DNA from 3 places in the Cohnella sp. GCM10020058 genome. Region 3 is predicted to be linked to each of the others. Evidence: riboswitches for the same ligand, from Rfam matches in the RefSeq annotation. Region 3 holds a riboswitch; each other region holds the start of a gene.
The links. Region 3 has a riboswitch for cyclic di-AMP ahead of ACFSR7_RS13825 (APC family permease). Riboswitches for the same ligand answer to the same signal wherever they lie in the genome.
Positions count from the first base shown of each region.

Region 1 (5,697 bases), on a different contig from region 3:
TGCCGCTCAAGCTTGACGCATGGGATTACGGCGGTTCGGATGCCTATGCGGAAAACGTGTATATGCGCGGCAAGCTCGTGCTCAAGGCAATCGAGGCCAAGACCGGGGAGAAAACGATGTCGAAAATCATGCGGACTTATTTTCAGAAATATCGCTTTAAGCATCCCGACAGCCAAAGCTTTCAGCGCGTCGTCGAGGCCGTTACCAGGGATGACTGGAAGGACTTCTTCCAGGCCTATGTGTACCGGGGAGAATCGGCCGACTTCGCGGTCGCCTCCATCCGCACGGAACCGGACGGCGAGGGCGGCTATCAGTCCATCGTCCTGCTCACGAGGACCCAGGGCAGCCCGCAGGCCGCGACGGTGCAATTTGGCTTCAAGGACGGCAAAACCGTCCGCAAGACATGGGACGGCATTCAGAGCCACATCCAGATCCGATTGCAGTCGGCATCACCGCTATCGTACGTAGCGGTCGATCCGATGCTCGATATCGTGCTCGATCACAGTCGTTACGACAACTATCTGAAGGCTGAAGCGCCCGTGCGCAAGCGGACCAAGCTCGACGTCACGCTGGGACAGCTGATCGACGCGATCGTCGGCAGCATGGCCTGGTGAAGGAGGGGGAACCGACATGAACGACGCGATCCGAAAAGGCTGGGAGACGACCAAGCGGCACAAATACGTGCTCGTCGCCTTGTTCCTTTACCGCCTGCTGTGGGGATTTTTCCTCTACCGGTTTATCGACTCGGTCGTGGCGCCGATCCTGACCCGGTACCCGGACGAACATCCGCTCGGCGCGGCAGCCAAGCAGCTTTTTGCGATCGAGGCCCAATTTCGTCTGCTCAAGACGGATCTCGCCGATCATACGCTGCTCTTGCTGGGCGGCATGCTCCTCCTCCGCATGCTGATCACGCCGGTGCTGAACGCGGGACTTTACTACTCCTTCGCCAACGCGGAAGATCAGGGCGGCACCCAAGTGCTCAAGGGCATCCGGCAGGCTTGGAAAAAAGTGTCGCTGCTCTACGGCGCCGAGAAGCTGATTGCCTTGGCTCCGGCAATCTGGCTGATTCCGTTCGGACGAAACGCATATATGGAAATGCCCGATGCCGCGTCATGGCTCGGACAGATGCTTCCTTACGCCGCGGGCTGGACGCTCTGGATGCTGGCGGTGCACCTTCCCTTTTTGTTCATGCAGTTCAGCGCCGCGGCCGGGGGCAGCCCCTGGCAGGGGGCGCTTCGCTCGGTAAGCCGCCTGCTCCCTCTGCTTGGCGTGACGATCCTGTTGCCCCTGCTCTCCCTGCTCGGTTCCGCCGCCGTATCCGGCGCCACGCTGATCTGGACCGGCCTGCTGGCGATCGCGCTGAACCAGGCATTCCACTTCGTCCGGTCAACGATCGCGCTCTGGACGGCGGCCTGCCAGCATCGCTTGTGGCAGCGCGAAGAAGCTTGAAACAACGCTTAAAAACAGCAAGAGACGGACGCGCCGTTCATCGGAAGATGGGCGGAGCGCCGTCTCTTTTTTTGCAGGCTATTAATATCGGTCGAGAGGGCGGCATAGACTACGATCATACTCTTGCGACTGCAGCCGTGTCGAAGACTTGCGCCCTCTTAATCTTTCTCATTTATTCATAGGCTTGGCCTTTCGCGGGCGTAAACCCCGCATCCCTTGCTGCGCTTGGGTTTGGAGATGTCGCCAGCATAGTCCTTTTAATTTGGGACATTAAGGATTTCTAATCTTGAAGGAGCAGGAGTTGGGGCCTAAAAATCGAATTTCTAAAGCTAAGGTGCGAAAACTGCCGAATTCCCGCGCACTGGGAAACGGGGGAACCAGTCTTTACCGGGTGAATTGGCTTTGCCTCGCGCAGAAGCCATAGGGAACCTTCAACCGAACCCTCCAGCTAACCTCGTAGGCACTTGGAAGGAGCTTCTTGTTTTGCGCAAAGTTACAGTACTTCTACTTGCTTTAACCTGCCTCCTGGCTTTCCAGTTGGGCAGCGCATCCGCAGCTTCCAAGCTCGACTCGACCGTCTCCAAGCTGATCGGCATCGATTACGATTACGGCGGCACGACGACCAGCGGCTTCGATTGCTCCGGATTCACGGCTTATGTTTTCAAGAAGTTCGACGTCAAGCTGCCTCACTCGTCCAAAGGCCAATTCGCCATGGGCGACAAGGTTGCTCGCGAAGATCTTCGTCCGGGAGACCTCGTATTCTTCAATACGAGCGGCGAAGGCGTGTCCCACGTAGGCATCTATGTCGGTGACAACAAATTTGCACACTCGGCTTCCAAGGGTGTTACGATCTCGGATCTGGATGAAAAGTATTATGCGAAGCGCTACGTCGGCGCTCGCCGCGTAATGGACTCCGACACCTACACGTCCGTGGCAATCGATCACGTGTAAACTCGGTTGAAGTGGAATGCTTAGGCAAAGACCCGCCCCCAAAGCGGGTCTTTGCTGCTGCTTGGAGTGAATGGAGAGGTTACTTAGGTTGTACCCTTGCTGTAAAGATTTTGAAACAGACCTGACGTAGAAATTTGCGCAAAAAAACGGGCTTTGGCGCCGTAAGCCAAGGCCCTCTTTTTTTCGTCATGCTTTCCAGGGAAATTCTGCGCCGAGGCGATCGGCTTCCTCCGGCTTTACCCGGCCGCCGTAGCGAGCTCTGCCGTACAGCTCGCCGAGCGGACGGGACACTTTCGCCAGCCAGCCTCGGGATGCCGCCTCCGATGCGCGGGCCTGCGGCGCTTGGTTTAATTCGCGCCACTTTTCGATTGCCCCGATCGTCTCCGACGGCGTCAGCGATTCCCGGTGAACGTATCCTTCCTTGACCGCATCGGCGAGCAGCGCGGCATACAGGCTTCTGACCCGGTCCTCCGCAGACATCGCCGTCCAGTCCTCTCGCCGGAGCGATCGCCTTGACTTCGACCTGTTTCGCGAGAATAGTCGGCTCAGCAACTTATCCCCCTGAAGCAAGCTCTCTCGCTCTTCGGTGTAGCCGAGATCCGTCTCGGCCGCGCGCCGTCCTGCAAGCAGCCTGCCGTACCACGCCTTCACGCGATCCGAGATGCGTCGCCACCAGACAGCGTTGAGCAAATATCGTCGCGCCAGGCGATATACGACGACAAGCGCCAGCAGCGCGAGTACGACATAAAGCGCATACTCTAACCATACCCACAGCCGTCCGGTGCCGGCCTCCTGCGGCGGGAATGCCGGCGGCTGCGCGGACGGCTCCGGCTGGGGCGTCTGCTCCGGAGCAGATTCGCCGGCGGGGACGAGCGAGAGCAGCCAGCGGATGAGCCGACGGACCTGCGGCCAGATCGGAAGTCCCGCGAACGGGAGAAAGACGAGCGCGACGACGATGCCCCACAATGCGAGATATCGCTTGCCCGCAGCAGCGAGCCGTCTCGTCACGAGGCCGGCGTGCAGGCCGGCTTCGCCCAGCGACTTGGCCTGCAGGAAATACAGCGCGGCTGCCAGCCAGACGATGCCCGCCGCGAGCAGCAGCGGCCTCGCGCCGTCCGCAATGTCGAGCTGCGACGCTGCCGCGAGAACGATGGCGTGGAGGCCGACCGCGACGGAGCAGCGCACGATGCGCGCCCAGTCGAAGCGGGCGATCCACGACAAGAGGCCAAGCGGCAGCACGAGCCACAACTGCCGCCGATCGGCTGCGCATGCGGCGGCGACGAATGCCGCGATGAGCGCGAGGTGGACGAGCGATGCGGGCAGCTTGCCGCGCAGCAGCGTGGGGAGCGCCCTCCCGACCGCGGCGCCAAGCCAAGCGAGCGCGATCCAGCCGACTGTCGGGAGGGCGAGACCGGATTGCGCGTGGAGTACCAACAGAAGCGGATAAGCGGCCAGCGCGTCAGCCAGACTACGGAGCATAAGCTTCATGGCGTTCCTCCTGCAGCTTGGCGTGATGTTTGCCTGTCCTTGTAGAGTAGCAAGAGCTCTACCCGGTTGCCCGCCTGTCGCAGCTTCCGCACGGCAAGCTCTTGCTTGGGCGTCAGGAAGGCGGTGATGAGCAGCAGATTCGCTCCGCGCATCCGCTCCTGGACGAGCTCGCCGAGCAGGTAGCCCAGCTCCAGCCGGACGGCAGGCTCGAAGCCGGCCATCGCTTCGAGGATCGCGTACAGTTGGCTGCGGCCGCGCGCAGGCTCGATTTGCAGGGGAACAGCTTCCCCTCCCTGTACGCGGCCGTTGAAGATTAGTCCCGCCCTGCCCCCGCTATCGAGCGTCTGCTTGGCGACGGACGCGGCGATGCTGATCGCTTCCTCGAACTGCTCGAGCCCAAGCCGCCTGTTCGTCGAAGCATCGGCAAGCTCTGCGTTGAGCAGCACGGTCACGTCTCCGCCGACCATCGTCTCTCTGCGGTTGACGAGCAATTCGCCGGTTTTTGCGGTGGCGTTCCAATTGACCTGCTTCATAGCGTCGCCGCCGCGATAGGCTCTGACGCCCGCGGTGTGGTAGTGATCCTCGCGGAAGGCGTCCGGCGAGCTGAGCGCGCTCTGCATCCATTCGCGGGCCGCGCGAGGCAGCTCCCTGCTGCCGAGCAGCCGCGGGTACACGGTGACCGCACAGTCCGACTCGACTTGCAGCGCCCCGCTTGTCATGCCCAAGAGATCCCCATGCGTGATCGTCAGCGTCTGGATCCGATACCGCCCCCGCTGCTGGCAAGTCACCTCATGGCGCCGCACGAGCCTCGTGTAAGGCCCGAGGGTAAACAAGCTTGCATGGTTTTGCAGCGTCTGCCCGACGCTTACCGCGAGATCCGACGTCTCCTTGCCGAATCTCAGCGCGGCAGGCATCTGCGTCTCGACCCGCAGCCACGGAAGCGGCAGCCATTTGGCGTTGACGAGCCGCTCTTCCATCCAGATCTTGTCCCCCGCAAACGCCCGAGTCGAATTGAACCTTCGTTCGTACCGGATCTTGCGCAATCCGAGCCAACTGAACAGCAGCCGTTGCGCCATCGCGAGGACGGCGACCACCACGAGCAATTTGATGATCGGCATATCCTAAGCGTAGACCGCGTCCTGCTCGGCAGGAACCGCAATTTGATTCACGATCTCGCGCACGATCGCTTCGGCGCGGGCGCCTCCCGCCAGCGGATCGTGAAGGACAAGCCTATGAGCGAGCACGGGAACCGACAGCGCCTTGACGTCCTCGGGGAGCACGAAGTCGCGCCCGCGAAGCAGTGCCCTTCCCTGCGCCGCGCGCATGAACTGAAGGCTCGCGCGCGGGCTCGCGCCGACGGCGGTGTCTTCGCTGTCCCGCGTGGCGGAGACGATCGCAAGCATGTATTGCAGCACGTCATCGTGGCAGCGGACGTTTTGCAGCGCGCCCTGCAGCTGCACGACCTCTTCCAGCGCGAGGACCGGCTCGGCCTTCGCCAGCGGATCGCCGCTCATGAACCGGCGCAGAATCTCGGCCTCTTCCCCTGCGGCGGGATAACCCATCGGGATCCGCAGCATGAAGCGGTCGAGCTGCGCCTCGGGGAGCGGGAACGTACCATGGCTCTCGACCGGATTTTGCGTGGCGATGACCAGGAACGGACGCTCGAGCGGATAGGTTTCGCCGTCGATCGTCACCTGGCGCTCCTCCATGCTCTCAAGCAGGCTCGACTGCGTGCGCGGCGTCGCCCGGTTCAACTCGTCGGCCAGCAGAATGTTCGTGAAGACGGGACCCTTTCTTAGTTCGAAGACG
Region 1 covers NZ_JBHUJV010000004.1:469,136-474,832, reverse strand. The annotation lists gene ACFSR7_RS08475 (M1 family metallopeptidase) at 1-614, shown strand, start outside; gene ACFSR7_RS08470 (hypothetical protein) at 631-1,449, shown strand; cyclic di-AMP (ydaO/yuaA leader) riboswitch at 1,784-1,927, shown strand; gene ACFSR7_RS08465 (C40 family peptidase) at 1,933-2,400, shown strand; gene ACFSR7_RS08460 (hypothetical protein) at 2,587-3,888, opposite strand; gene ACFSR7_RS08455 (DUF58 domain-containing protein) at 3,885-5,006, opposite strand; gene ACFSR7_RS08450 (AAA family ATPase) at 5,010-5,697, opposite strand, start outside.
Region 1: it holds a riboswitch for cyclic di-AMP, as region 3 does, so the genes downstream of both, ACFSR7_RS08465 (C40 family peptidase) here and ACFSR7_RS13825 (APC family permease) in region 3, are expected to answer to the same signal.

Region 2 (5,697 bases), on a different contig from region 3:
GCGCTCGCCTTCAGGGCGTCTGCGACCAGCGGTCCGGAAAACATGCTTTTTTTGCGTTTATCGTTCACGGCAGCTTCACTCCATCTCATAATTAGCGAATCGTCAGATGTTCTGCGACAGGTCCGAGTACGATCGCGGGCAGGAAGGTCAGCGCGCCGATCAGAATGACCGTCCCGATCAGCAGGAAGGTGAACAGCGCGTTATCCGTGCGGAACGTACCGATCGTCTCGGGCACCCATTGCTTGCGCGTCATCGATCCGGCGACGGCCAGCAGCGCGATCATCGAAACGTAGCGTCCGAAAAACATGACGAGACCGGTCGTAATATTCCAGAACGGCGTATTGTCCGCCAACCCCTCGAAGCCTGAGCCGTTGTTGGCTGCCGACGACGTATATTCGTACAGGACCTGCGAGATCCCGTGAAACCCGGGATTCGATATCGATCCTTTGCCCAGGTCGGTTAGAAAAGCGATCGCCGTCGGCGCCAATATAATGAACGGATGCGCCAGGATCGCGACCGCAATCAGCTTCATCTCGCGCGGCTCGATCTTGCGTCCGAGGAATTCCGGCGTCCGGCCGACCATGAGACCGCAGATGAACACGGCGAGCATCGCGTACATCAGCATGTTGACGAGACCGACGCCTTTGCCGCCGAATACGACGTTCAGCATCATCTCGGAGAGCGGCACCAGGCCGCCTAGCGGCGTGAGCGTATCGTGCATATTGTTGACCGTGCCCGTCGTCGCCGCAGTGGTCACCGTGGTGAACAGCGCGGACTGGGCGATGCCGAAGCGTACTTCCTTGCCTTCCATGCTGCCCTGCGAAGCGTCGATGCCGAGCGCTTCAAGCGCGGGATTGCCGCTCTTCTCCGCCGTGTAGGCGACCGTTAGAAACACGAGGAACAAAGCCATCATGGCCGAGAAAATGACCCAGCCGTGCTTGCGGCTCTTGGCAAACCTGCCGTACATAAAAGGCAGCGAGGCAGGCAGCGCCCACATCGACAAAATCTCGATTACGTTGGTCAGCGCGCTTGGATTCTCGAACGGATGCGCCGAGTTCGCGCCGAAAAAGCCGCCGCCGTTCGTGCCCAGATGCTTGATCGCTTCCAGCGAGGCAACAGGTCCGATCGCGATCTGCTGCGCGGCGCCCTGAAGCGTCGTCACCGACAGCGTCGGGTCCAGCGTCTGCGGCACCTGCAGCGCCACCAGCGCCAGCGTGACCAGAATCGCCAGCGGGAAAAAAATCCGCGTATGCGCCTTGACGAAGTCCTCGAAGAAGTTGCCCAGCGTCCTGCCTTTGCTCGTAATGCCTCTGACGAACGCCACCGCCACCGAGAACCCGGTCGCCGCGGACGTGAACATCATCATCATGATGACCGCCATCTGCGAAAAGTAGCTTAAGCCCGTCTCGCCGCTGTAGTGCTGCAGGTTCGTATTCGTAATGAAGCTGATGACCGTATTCAGGACGAGTGTCGGCTCCATATTGCCGATGCCGTTCGGATTAAACGGCAAGCCGCTCTGCACCCGCAGCAGAATGTAGCTGACTGCCACGAGCACGAAGTTGGTCGCGACGAAGCTGATCGCATATCGTTTCCAGCTCATTCCGATGCGCGTTTTTAATCCGATGACCGCGAAGATCGGCTTCTCGGCCCAGCCGAACAGCCTATCGGTGCGATTGGGCTCATTCGAGAAGACGTGGAAAACGTAATTTCCGAGCGGCTTGGCGATCAGCACGAGAATGCCGATGACGATGACGATTTGCAAGAAATCCATGGCCTTTCCTCCTTGGGCTAAAGCGACTCAGATCAGCGTATCGTTAAAATTTCTCCGGATGCAGCAAGGCGTACACCAGGTAGATCAGCAGCAGTCCGGTGAAAATCAGCACGATCGTCATGCGCGCTCGCCTCCCGCATCGTCGATCGATCTGTCGCACCAGATTACAAATCCGGCGACAAGCGCAAACGCGGCCAGTAACGTCAACGTCATCCAAATATCCAGCAAGCTCATACACTCCTTTTTGAAATCAATCGAGCAGGCGGTCGAGCAGAAATCCGACTTCCCCGGTTTGTGTGCGCACCACGTATGCTGCGCCCAGCTTTTTGTAAATGACTTCCGGATGCCAGGCGTGCGTAACGACAGTAATCGCAAGACACGAACGCTCTGCCGCCCATTGCAAATACCGGCAAGTCAGCGGCAGACTGTTTTCAAAAATGAACACCCGTCCAATCGGAAATACGGAAGAGGCAGCGTTCTCTTTTATACAGGAAGTATTTACATGCACAACTTCGCTTACTCCGATCTTTCTTAGCGCCTTTTCTTCCCTGCCGTTGTTCGTGAGCGCGGCTACCGGCAGCTTCTCGTACAGCGCCTGACGAATGAACGCTCTTCCCGCCGCGTTGGGCGCAGCCACCAAAAGACGACGTTGTTCCATAAGCTCCCCCTCCGAATACAAGAAGAAGGCAACAAAAAAGAAGCCCGGCAAAGGAGGAACCTTTACCGCGGCTTCCTGATCAAGACCGTCGTCTTGGATCGCGCGCGACAAGTGTTGCCTCTCCGATACGCTTGCGAGGTTAGCTGTCGGATTCGGGCGAGAGAGTCGCCCTACGCCGGACACAGTCATGTGCCAGGCGATTCACCCCATGGAGCCTTCTATGGCCCCGATTGGTTCCCCCGTTCCTGCTCGTTCCAGGATTCAGCGTCTTACGAGTTAAAACAGTCTCCGGATCCCTTCCCTCATCGAACTGTCTATCCGCTGCCTCCGTGCTTGCAAGGCATCGTTCTGCACGTATCTTACGCCCGGCCTCCATTGCTGTAAAGGAGCCCAAATTGGATTTAAGTCGATATTCAATAAAATTCATTCAAAATGGAAATAAAAAAAGTACCGTACTCCCGTTTCCTCTCGAATACTGAATATTATTAAGATTATGAGTGATTTTTATAGTATTTTTACACCTCTTTACGGTTTATTTTCTCCGCTTTTTACAGTAACCTTAAGGAAAACGAGTCCGGAAATTCGTACGGGCGGGAAGTGTAAATTCGTGCGTAACCTGCAAGCTCTATGGGCGCTCTGGCGGCCTTATGCAAGCATCACCCTGCTGGTCGCGCTTATGACGATCGTGATGCATCTGCTCGGCCTTGCGTTCGATCTGGTCAATATTGCGCTGATCTATTTGTTTCCGATCCTCGTCAGCGCGGTCTGGTGGGGCCTTCGCCCCGCGGTCTACGCGGCCGTGCTCGCGATTGTCGCGTTGGATTTCTTTTTTGTTCCGCCGACGCTCAGCTTCTCGGTCGCGGACTTGCGTTACGTGATTTCGTTCGTCGTATATGTGGCCGTCGCCGCGCTCACCGCCAGCCTCGCTTCGAGGCTTAAGCAGCAGCTGCTTTACTCCGAGCAGAGGGAAGCGCAGACGGCAGCGCTATACACGCTGAGCAGGCAGATGAACGCGATTACCGACGTGCATGTGCTGCTCGATAACGTCTCGTCTCAAGCGGCGCAATCGATGGGCAGCGAGATCGCCATTTATATGCCGGACACGACGGGCAATCTGAAGCTCACCAACCGCTCCGCCGCGGATAGCGACTGGGGACGCGGCGAAGCGGAAAAAGCGACCGCCAAGCTGGCCTTCGATCACGGCGAAGCGATCGGCTACGGTTCCAACACGCTGCGGGATGCGCCCGGCTATTACTTGCCGCTGCGAACCGAGGACCGCGTATACGGCGTGCTCGCGCTTAATTTGAAGGAGCGGAAAAGCCACTTCACCGCCGGGCAGCGGCAAATGCTCGAGGCGCTGGGCGGACTGGCCGCCAGCGCCATCGCCCGCGCCAAGCTGGCCGAGGAGGCCAAGATCGCCCATCTGACGGCGGAATCCGAGCGTCTGCGCACGGCGATCCTGGACTCCGTCTCCCATGAGCTGCGGACGCCGCTTGCGGCGATTATCGGCTCAGCCACCGTTCTGGCGGCGGACGACGATCTTTTTACGTCCGAGGACCGGAAGGAGCTCTTGATCAACATTCGCGACGGCGCGCTGCGGATGAACCGGTTGGTAAAAAATCTGCTCAGCATGGTTCAACTGGAGAGCGGCATGCTTCGTCTGCGGAAAAACTGGTGCGACGTGGAGGATCTGATCGGGGTGACGCTGTCGCAGGTTCAAGACTACAAGGAGCATCGCAAGCTGCGGGTGCGGCTGCCCGAACAAGTCCCCTTGGTGTCGGGCGATGAAGTGCTGCTGGAGCAATTGCTGGCAAATGTCGTCGGCAATGCGATCAAGTACAGCCCGGACTACAGCGAGATCGACATCTCGGTGTCGTCGGATTCGGATACGCTGGTCATCGCCGTGGCCGATCAGGGAATCGGACTTACGGATGAGGAATACGCCCGGATTTTCGATAAATTTTATCGCGCCGACGCCACCCGGCAGGTGACGGGCACGGGATTGGGGCTCGCCATCTGCAAAGGAATCGCGGAGCTGCACGGCGGTAAGATCTCGGGCAGACGCAACGAGCCGCAAGGGACGGTCATGACGATTGCGCTGCCGCTGAACAAGCCGGATGAACGGGCGGATCGGCAAGATCGACAAGATCGACTGGATCGGCAAGATCGACTGGATCGGCAAGATCGACATGATCGATTAAAGGAACAGGGAACGGAGAACGATGGCGATGAATGAGCAAGGCGCACGAATCTTGATCGTGGACGACGAGCCGCAAATCCGCAAGCTGCTGCGCGTGACGCTGCAGGCATATCGGTTTATCATCGACGAAGCTTCGACTGGCGGGGAGGGTCTGCAGCAGGCGGCACTCGTGCGGCCGGATTTAATCCTGCTCGACCTCGGGCTGCCGGATCTGTCCGGCCTTGAGGTGCTGAGCCGCATCCGGGAATGGTCGCTGGCGCCGATCATCGTGCTGACGGCCAGGGATCGGGAGGAAGACAAGATCGTGGCGCTGGACGGCGGCGCCGACGATTATGTGACCAAGCCGTTCAGCATGGGCGAGCTCGTCGCCCGCATCCGGGTGGCGCTGCGGCATGCGGCGGCCCGTTCGGTTAACGAGCCGCTCCTGACGTTCGGCGCGCTGACCATCGATCTGGTTCACCGCGTCGTCGAATTGAACGGAGAGCGGGTCAAGCTGACGCCGACCGAATACGACCTGCTGAAGCTGCTGGCCGCGAGCGCCGGCAAAGTCGTCACGCAGCGGCAGCTGCTGCAGCAGGTATGGGGCGATCAGCACGGCGAGTCCGACAGCCACTATCTGCGGGTATACATCGGCCATCTGCGCAAAAAGCTGGAGGCGGATTCGACGCAGCCGCAGTTTATATTGACGGAGCCGGGCGTCGGATATCGGTTTCGTTCGCGGGACTGACACGCCGGACTGGTCGAACAAACGCAAATGCAAGAAACGACGAGATTTATCGCAAAATGATTGCTTTTACGAGCCCTGATTTACTGCGGCTGAAAAATTTGCCTTTAAGATGAGCCTATCCGCTTTCGCCGCATTTTACAGATTGCGAGGATCGGCCTATCATAAATGGCAAGCCGTCGCGGCTCGAAGGGAGAGATACCGTTACATGCACGTGCAAGCCATCGAACCGCCGGCCGCTCCGGCAAGCTCATCGCCAGTCGTCCGGATCGGAAGGCTGGAATTTTTCATCGTACCCCTCTTCGATAGGGATCGTCCTTGCTGTCAAATTCATTTACTTTTAT
Region 2 covers NZ_JBHUJV010000023.1:561-6,257, reverse strand. The annotation lists gene kdpB (potassium-transporting ATPase subunit KdpB) at 1-68, opposite strand, end outside; gene kdpA (potassium-transporting ATPase subunit KdpA) at 92-1,771, opposite strand; gene kdpF (K(+)-transporting ATPase subunit F) at 1,815-1,892, opposite strand; gene ACFSR7_RS33220 (hypothetical protein) at 2,022-2,540, opposite strand; cyclic di-AMP (ydaO/yuaA leader) riboswitch at 2,543-2,706, opposite strand; gene ACFSR7_RS33215 (ATP-binding protein) at 3,037-4,665, shown strand; gene ACFSR7_RS33210 (response regulator) at 4,652-5,356, shown strand.
Region 2: it holds a riboswitch for cyclic di-AMP, as region 3 does, so the genes downstream of both, ACFSR7_RS33220 (hypothetical protein) here and ACFSR7_RS13825 (APC family permease) in region 3, are expected to answer to the same signal.

Region 3 (5,697 bases):
GAGCCGTTCGATCTGGCCGTGGCGGCGCCGGGCGAGATCTACGTGCTGAGTCGCGCGGCCGACGGCCAGCACCTGACTGCGTACGATCAAGCGGGAACGATCCGCGCGCGTGCAGATATGACGAGCGCGCAGGGGCTGGCGCTATCGCCGGGGCGGCAGCGGCTCTATACGATCGTGGACGGTGTAAAGCTCCGCGCCTATGCGACGATTGCTTCGCGTCTGTTGGAGACGGACGACGAAACGGCCGTTCCGGATTTTCATGGGCCGTACGTACATGAAGGATCGCCCGACCGGCTCTGGGTTTCCCCGGACGAGACCTATGTGTTTTCCGGTTCGGGACGCTATTACAAGTCGGGCAGCGAAGGAGACAGGCTGCAGTCTGGCGGAGTGCTGGGCGACGGCGTAGACGATATTCTGTTCGGCCTGTTCGATGAAAAAGATCAATGGCAACGGATGACCGTGCGGTCCGGCAACACGATTCGAAGCGCGTCATACAAGTTAGGCCCTAGCGGTTCTTCTCCCTCTACCGGTATGTTTTCTGGATTGGCAGTCGGTACGCTGGCGCTGGCTCAGAGCGCGAAGGAAGGCGTGTTCACGCTGGTCGCGACAAGTACTGAAGCGACGACGATTACGACGTACGGAGACTACGAAGGCGTCGGCTTCAGTCCGATCGTCTCGGTCTCCTCGCCGCTGAATGTTTGCCCGATCGTCGTGGATACGAACACCGGCAACCCGGGCACAGGCTCGCCAGGCACCGGTGCACCTGGAACCGGCACTCCCGGAACCAGTACTCCCGGAACGGGCACGCCGGGTACCGGCGCATCCGGTGGAAGCGCGACTGCCGACGATGCCGACGATGAGACGAAGGTTCAGGACGGGACGATCAAGCTCTCCGGCAACGATCTGAAGTCCTCACAGGAAGCCGGTGCCGACGGACGCTCGATTTCAATCGTCGAGCCCGACGCCGACAAGCTGAAGCAAGCGCTCAAGCTGGCGGACGGGCAGACGGCATCTGCCGGTACGGCGCTCAAGCTCGTCCTGCCTGTCGGCACAGGCGGAGACGGCATTAAGGTACGGTTGCCGTCCGCGGCGCTCGCGGCCGCGTCTGTCCAATCCTCGGGCTTGACGCTTGTGGTACAGACTGACAAAGTCTCGTACGAGATTCCCGTCAAGCTGCTTAGCGGCTCGCTGCTGGCGCAAGCCTGGGGAACGGCAGCAGTCCCTGACGATCTGCAGCTCGAGTTCGGCGTCGTCAAGTCTGCGCAATCAGAGCAGGCGAAGTCCCGGCAAATGCTGCGAACGGACGGCTATGCAGCCTTGTCCGACTTCCTCGACTTCACGATCGAGCTGGCTTCCGGCGGGAAGAAAAAAGAGCTGAAAAACTTTAACGGCATTTATGTCACCAAACGGGTAAGTATCGACGCTCCCAAGACGACAGGGGAAGTAACTGCGCTGACCTTGGACACCGTCACCGGACAGCTCGTATTCGTCCCTGCGGCGATCACCGTTTCCGAGGGCCGGTTGACTGCGGCGATCCGGACGCCGCACAACAGCGTGTATGTGCTGGCGCAGGCAGTCAAGTCGTTCGCTGACATTGCGGTCCACACGGATCGTGCCGCGATCGAGAAAATGGCGTCCAGGAAGCTCGTGCTCGGCGCCGGATCGGGACAGTTCCAGCCGGACCGAACAGTGACGAGAGCCGAGTTCGCCGCTCTCCTCGCGAGAGCGCTCGGTCTGCAGACACTGCCGGCAGCGTTCTCGTTCGCCGATGTGAAGGCCGGCGCCTGGTATGGCGCTCCGGTGACGACGGCAGTGAGCGCGGGGCTAATCTCGGGCTACGGCAACGGGAGTTTCGGTCCGGGCGGCGTCATCAAGCGCCAGGAGATGGCGGTCATGCTGGGCAGAGCGATCGCTTATGCGGGCGGATTGCCGAAAATTGCGGGGCAGGCAGGCTCCGGCGCTTCTGCCGATGCGGCGAAAATTCCTGCATGGGCTGCCGCCGACGCGCAGGCACTGCTCGCTGCGGGCATCATGCAGAACAGAGCGGACGGCTCATTCGCTCCTGCCGCGCCGGTTACCAGGGCCGAAGCCACCGTATCGCTCATGCGCATGCTGGAGAATCTGCAACTCATTTAAAAGGGATGCATACAACACCCCTCGTCCTCCCGTTTGGCGGGAGGCGGGGTTATTTTTTTTAATTCGTTTCAAATACTCGGGCATCCGAGACAGCAGAAACCTCAATAAATCGAGCGCGAATGTGCGCGGCTGAGATAATGCAAGAGCCGCATGAATGTAACCGTTCTCTTCGTAGGTTAACCGGCCGCCGCGCTGTTTCATCCCCTTCGGCGGCAGTTTACATGAAGATGGAACGTAACGTATGATTCATTTCGTGATTTAACATCCTAATCGCTGAATCCCGCAGATGCGGGAACGGGGGAACCAACCGGGTGCCGCGCATGCACGCCCAGGGGTGAATCGCTTGGCTTTTGCCAAGCGTAGGGCTGCTTGCCGAGCCCGAATCCGACAGCTAACCTCGCAAGCGTCCGGAAGAGGAGCCTGCGCCGCTATTCGCTTAAGAATAAGCTGCGGGAGATCCTTTCCTGCGGCTTTTTTTGATGCCCGTCAGCGGTGCCGGCACAGCAAAGGAGATAACCCCATGGTCAGCAAAGTTAAACGGCTTCTGATCGGCAGACCGATGAAAAGCGCGGAGATCGAGGGCGCCAAGCTGGGCAAATTCAAGGCGCTTGCCGTCTTGTCGTCCGATGCGCTATCGTCCGTGGCGTACGGCACGGAGCAGATTTTGATCGTCCTCATGGCGGCGGGCTTCGCGGCCGTCTGGTACTCGGTGCCGATCTCGCTGGCGGTGCTCGGCCTTTTATTTATTCTCATCCTGTCTTACCGCCAGACCATTTATGCCTATCCGGCCGGCGGCGGCGCCTACATCGTGGCCAAGGACAATCTCGGCGTCTCGACGGGACTCCTGGCCGGCGGCTCGCTGCTGGTCGATTATATATTGACCGTCGCGGTCAGCTCGTCCGCCGGCACGGATGCGATCACGTCGGCTTTTCCTTCGCTGCACGAACACCGCGTTCTGATCGCGCTCGTCATCATCCTTATTCTGACCGTCATGAACCTTCGCGGCTTGACCGAGTCCGCCTCCGTGCTCGCGACGCCGATCTACTTATTCGTCGTAGCGATCTTCGTGCTCATCGCTGCCGGCATCGTCAAGTACGCAACGGGCAGCGCGCCCGCTCACGTGCCGGAATTCGGCGCCGCCGTGTCTAACGTCAGTCTCTTCCTGCTCCTCAAGGCATTCAGCTCGGGCTGCTCCGCGCTCACAGGCGTCGAAGCCGTATCCAATGCCATTCCCAACTTCAAAAAGCCGGCCGAGCGCAACGCCGCCGCCACGCTGATCATGATGGGCACGATTCTGGGCGCGATGTTTATCGGCATCAGCCTGCTCGCTTATTGGTACGGCGTCGCGCCGGACGAAAAGCAGACGGTCGTCTCGCAAATCGCCGAATCGACCTTCGGTCGAGGTACGATCTATTACGTCATCCAGGCGCTGACCGCGCTGATTCTGGTGCTGGCGGCGAATACGGCGTACTCCGCGTTCCCGCTGCTGGCGTTCATGCTGGCCAAGGACAAATACATGCCGCACGCCTTCATGGTTCGCGGAGACCGGCTCGGTTACTCCAACGGCATCATTTTCCTCGGCGTGTTCTCGGCGCTGCTGGTCATCATTTTCCACGGCAACACCGAAAACCTGATCCCGCTCTACGCGGTCGGCGTCTTCATCCCGTTCACGCTGTCGCAGCTCGGCATGATGGTGCGCTGGATCCGGCTACGCCCGCAAGGCTGGATGACGCGCCTGCTTGTCAATACGATCGGCATGCTGACGACGCTGAGCATCACGCTCATCTTTATTTTCACCAAGTTCACGCATGTGTGGATGGTGTTCGTGTTCCTGCCGGTCGTCATGTGGACGTTCTTCGCCATCGCACGCCATTACCGCAATACTGCCGACGAGCTGCGCATCGATCCGGCCAAGGAGAAGCCGTGCATCAAGGGCAGCACGATCGTCGTGCCGGTCGCGGGGGTCACCCGCGTCGTCATGAATTCGCTCAGCTACGCCAAGTCGCTGACCGACAACGTCGTCGCCGTCTATGTCGGCTTTGACGACGAGGAGATCGAGCGCATGGAAAAAAGATGGGCCGACTGGGATCCCGGCGTCCGGCTCATCACGCTCAGATCAAGCTATCGCAGCATTATCCGCCCGATTATGAAGTTCATCGACACGATCGAGTGGAAAACCGCCGAGACCGACCATATCACCGTCCTCATCCCGCAGTTTATCGCCAAGCACTGGTGGCAGCACATTTTGCACAATCAGTCGAGCCTGCTGCTTCGCGCTTACCTTTACAATCAAAAGGACGTCATCATCGCGACCGTGCCTTACCATCTGCGTCGTTAACGTCCGAAGAGCGCATGCGATCCGTCTCGTCCGTGATTTTGCGGGCGAGATTTTTTGGTTTTCGGCCTCATAAGAATCGTAGTTCCGCACACACATCTCATAGGAATGTACATCGTCGGACATGTATGTAAGCGCTTATAATTTAAAGGAAGCATCATCCATATACGGGAGGAGGAGGTTCGCAGCTCCGTGAACTTAGTCAGGCGCCACTGATCAGCCGCTCAAGTCGGAAGAGACCGGAATTTCGAGTTATCCATTTAAAAGGAGGCAGATGATGTTCATGCAACTGCATACGGGGAAACGGAAGCCGTGGACGGCTTCTTTGCTGGCTCTCGCGCTGATGGCCGGACTGTTCGCCAACCTGGCCGGGCTTCAAGCATCCAAGGCCTATGCGGACGGCCCGAATCTGGCGGCGAACAAACCTGTGACCGCGAGCTCATACGCGGATGTGTATCAAGCGGGCAATGCCGTAGACGGCAACGCCGGCACCTACTGGGAGAGCGCGAACAACGCCTTTCCGCAATGGATCCGGGTTGACCTGGGAGCAGCCTCGACGATTAATCAGGTCGTTCTGAAGCTGCCGTCCGGATGGGGGACGCGCTCGCAGACTTTGTCCGTGCAGGGCAGTCTGAACGACTCGGCGTACAGCACGCTCGCGTCGTCCGCTTCGTATTCGTTTAACCCGGCAACCGGCAATGCGGTGACGATCAGCTTCGCCGCCGCCAGCACGCGCTACGTCAAGGTCAACATCACGGCCAACAGCGCCTGGCCGGCCGGTCAGGTATCCGAGTTCGAGGTGTACGGAACCGTCTCGCCGCCGGCCAATAATGTGTATGAAGCCGAAGCAGCCGCGCTGTCCGGCGGAGCCAAAGTAAACACGGACCATCCCGGTTATACGGGGACGGGATTCGTGGACGGCTATTGGACGCAGGGCGCACAGACGCAGTTCACCGTTAATGCCGCAGCCGCCGGCAACTACGCGGTCGCGCTCAAGTACGGCAACGCGAACGGCGCGGCCAGAACGCTGAGCGTCTACGTGAACGGCACGAAAGTCAAGCAGACGACGCTCGCGAATCTCGCCAACTGGGATACTTGGGGAACCCAATCCGAGACGTTTGCGCTCAATGCGGGCAGCAATACGATTGCCTATAAGTACGACGCGACCGACTCCGGCAACGTTAACGTGGACCAAATCGCGCTGACTGCGGTGTCCGCTACGCCGA
Region 3 covers NZ_JBHUJV010000008.1:310,214-315,910, forward strand. The annotation lists gene ACFSR7_RS13820 (M4 family metallopeptidase) at 1-2,136, shown strand, start outside; cyclic di-AMP (ydaO/yuaA leader) riboswitch at 2,398-2,557, shown strand; gene ACFSR7_RS13825 (APC family permease) at 2,657-4,474, shown strand; gene ACFSR7_RS13830 (galactose-binding domain-containing protein) at 4,749-5,697, shown strand, end outside.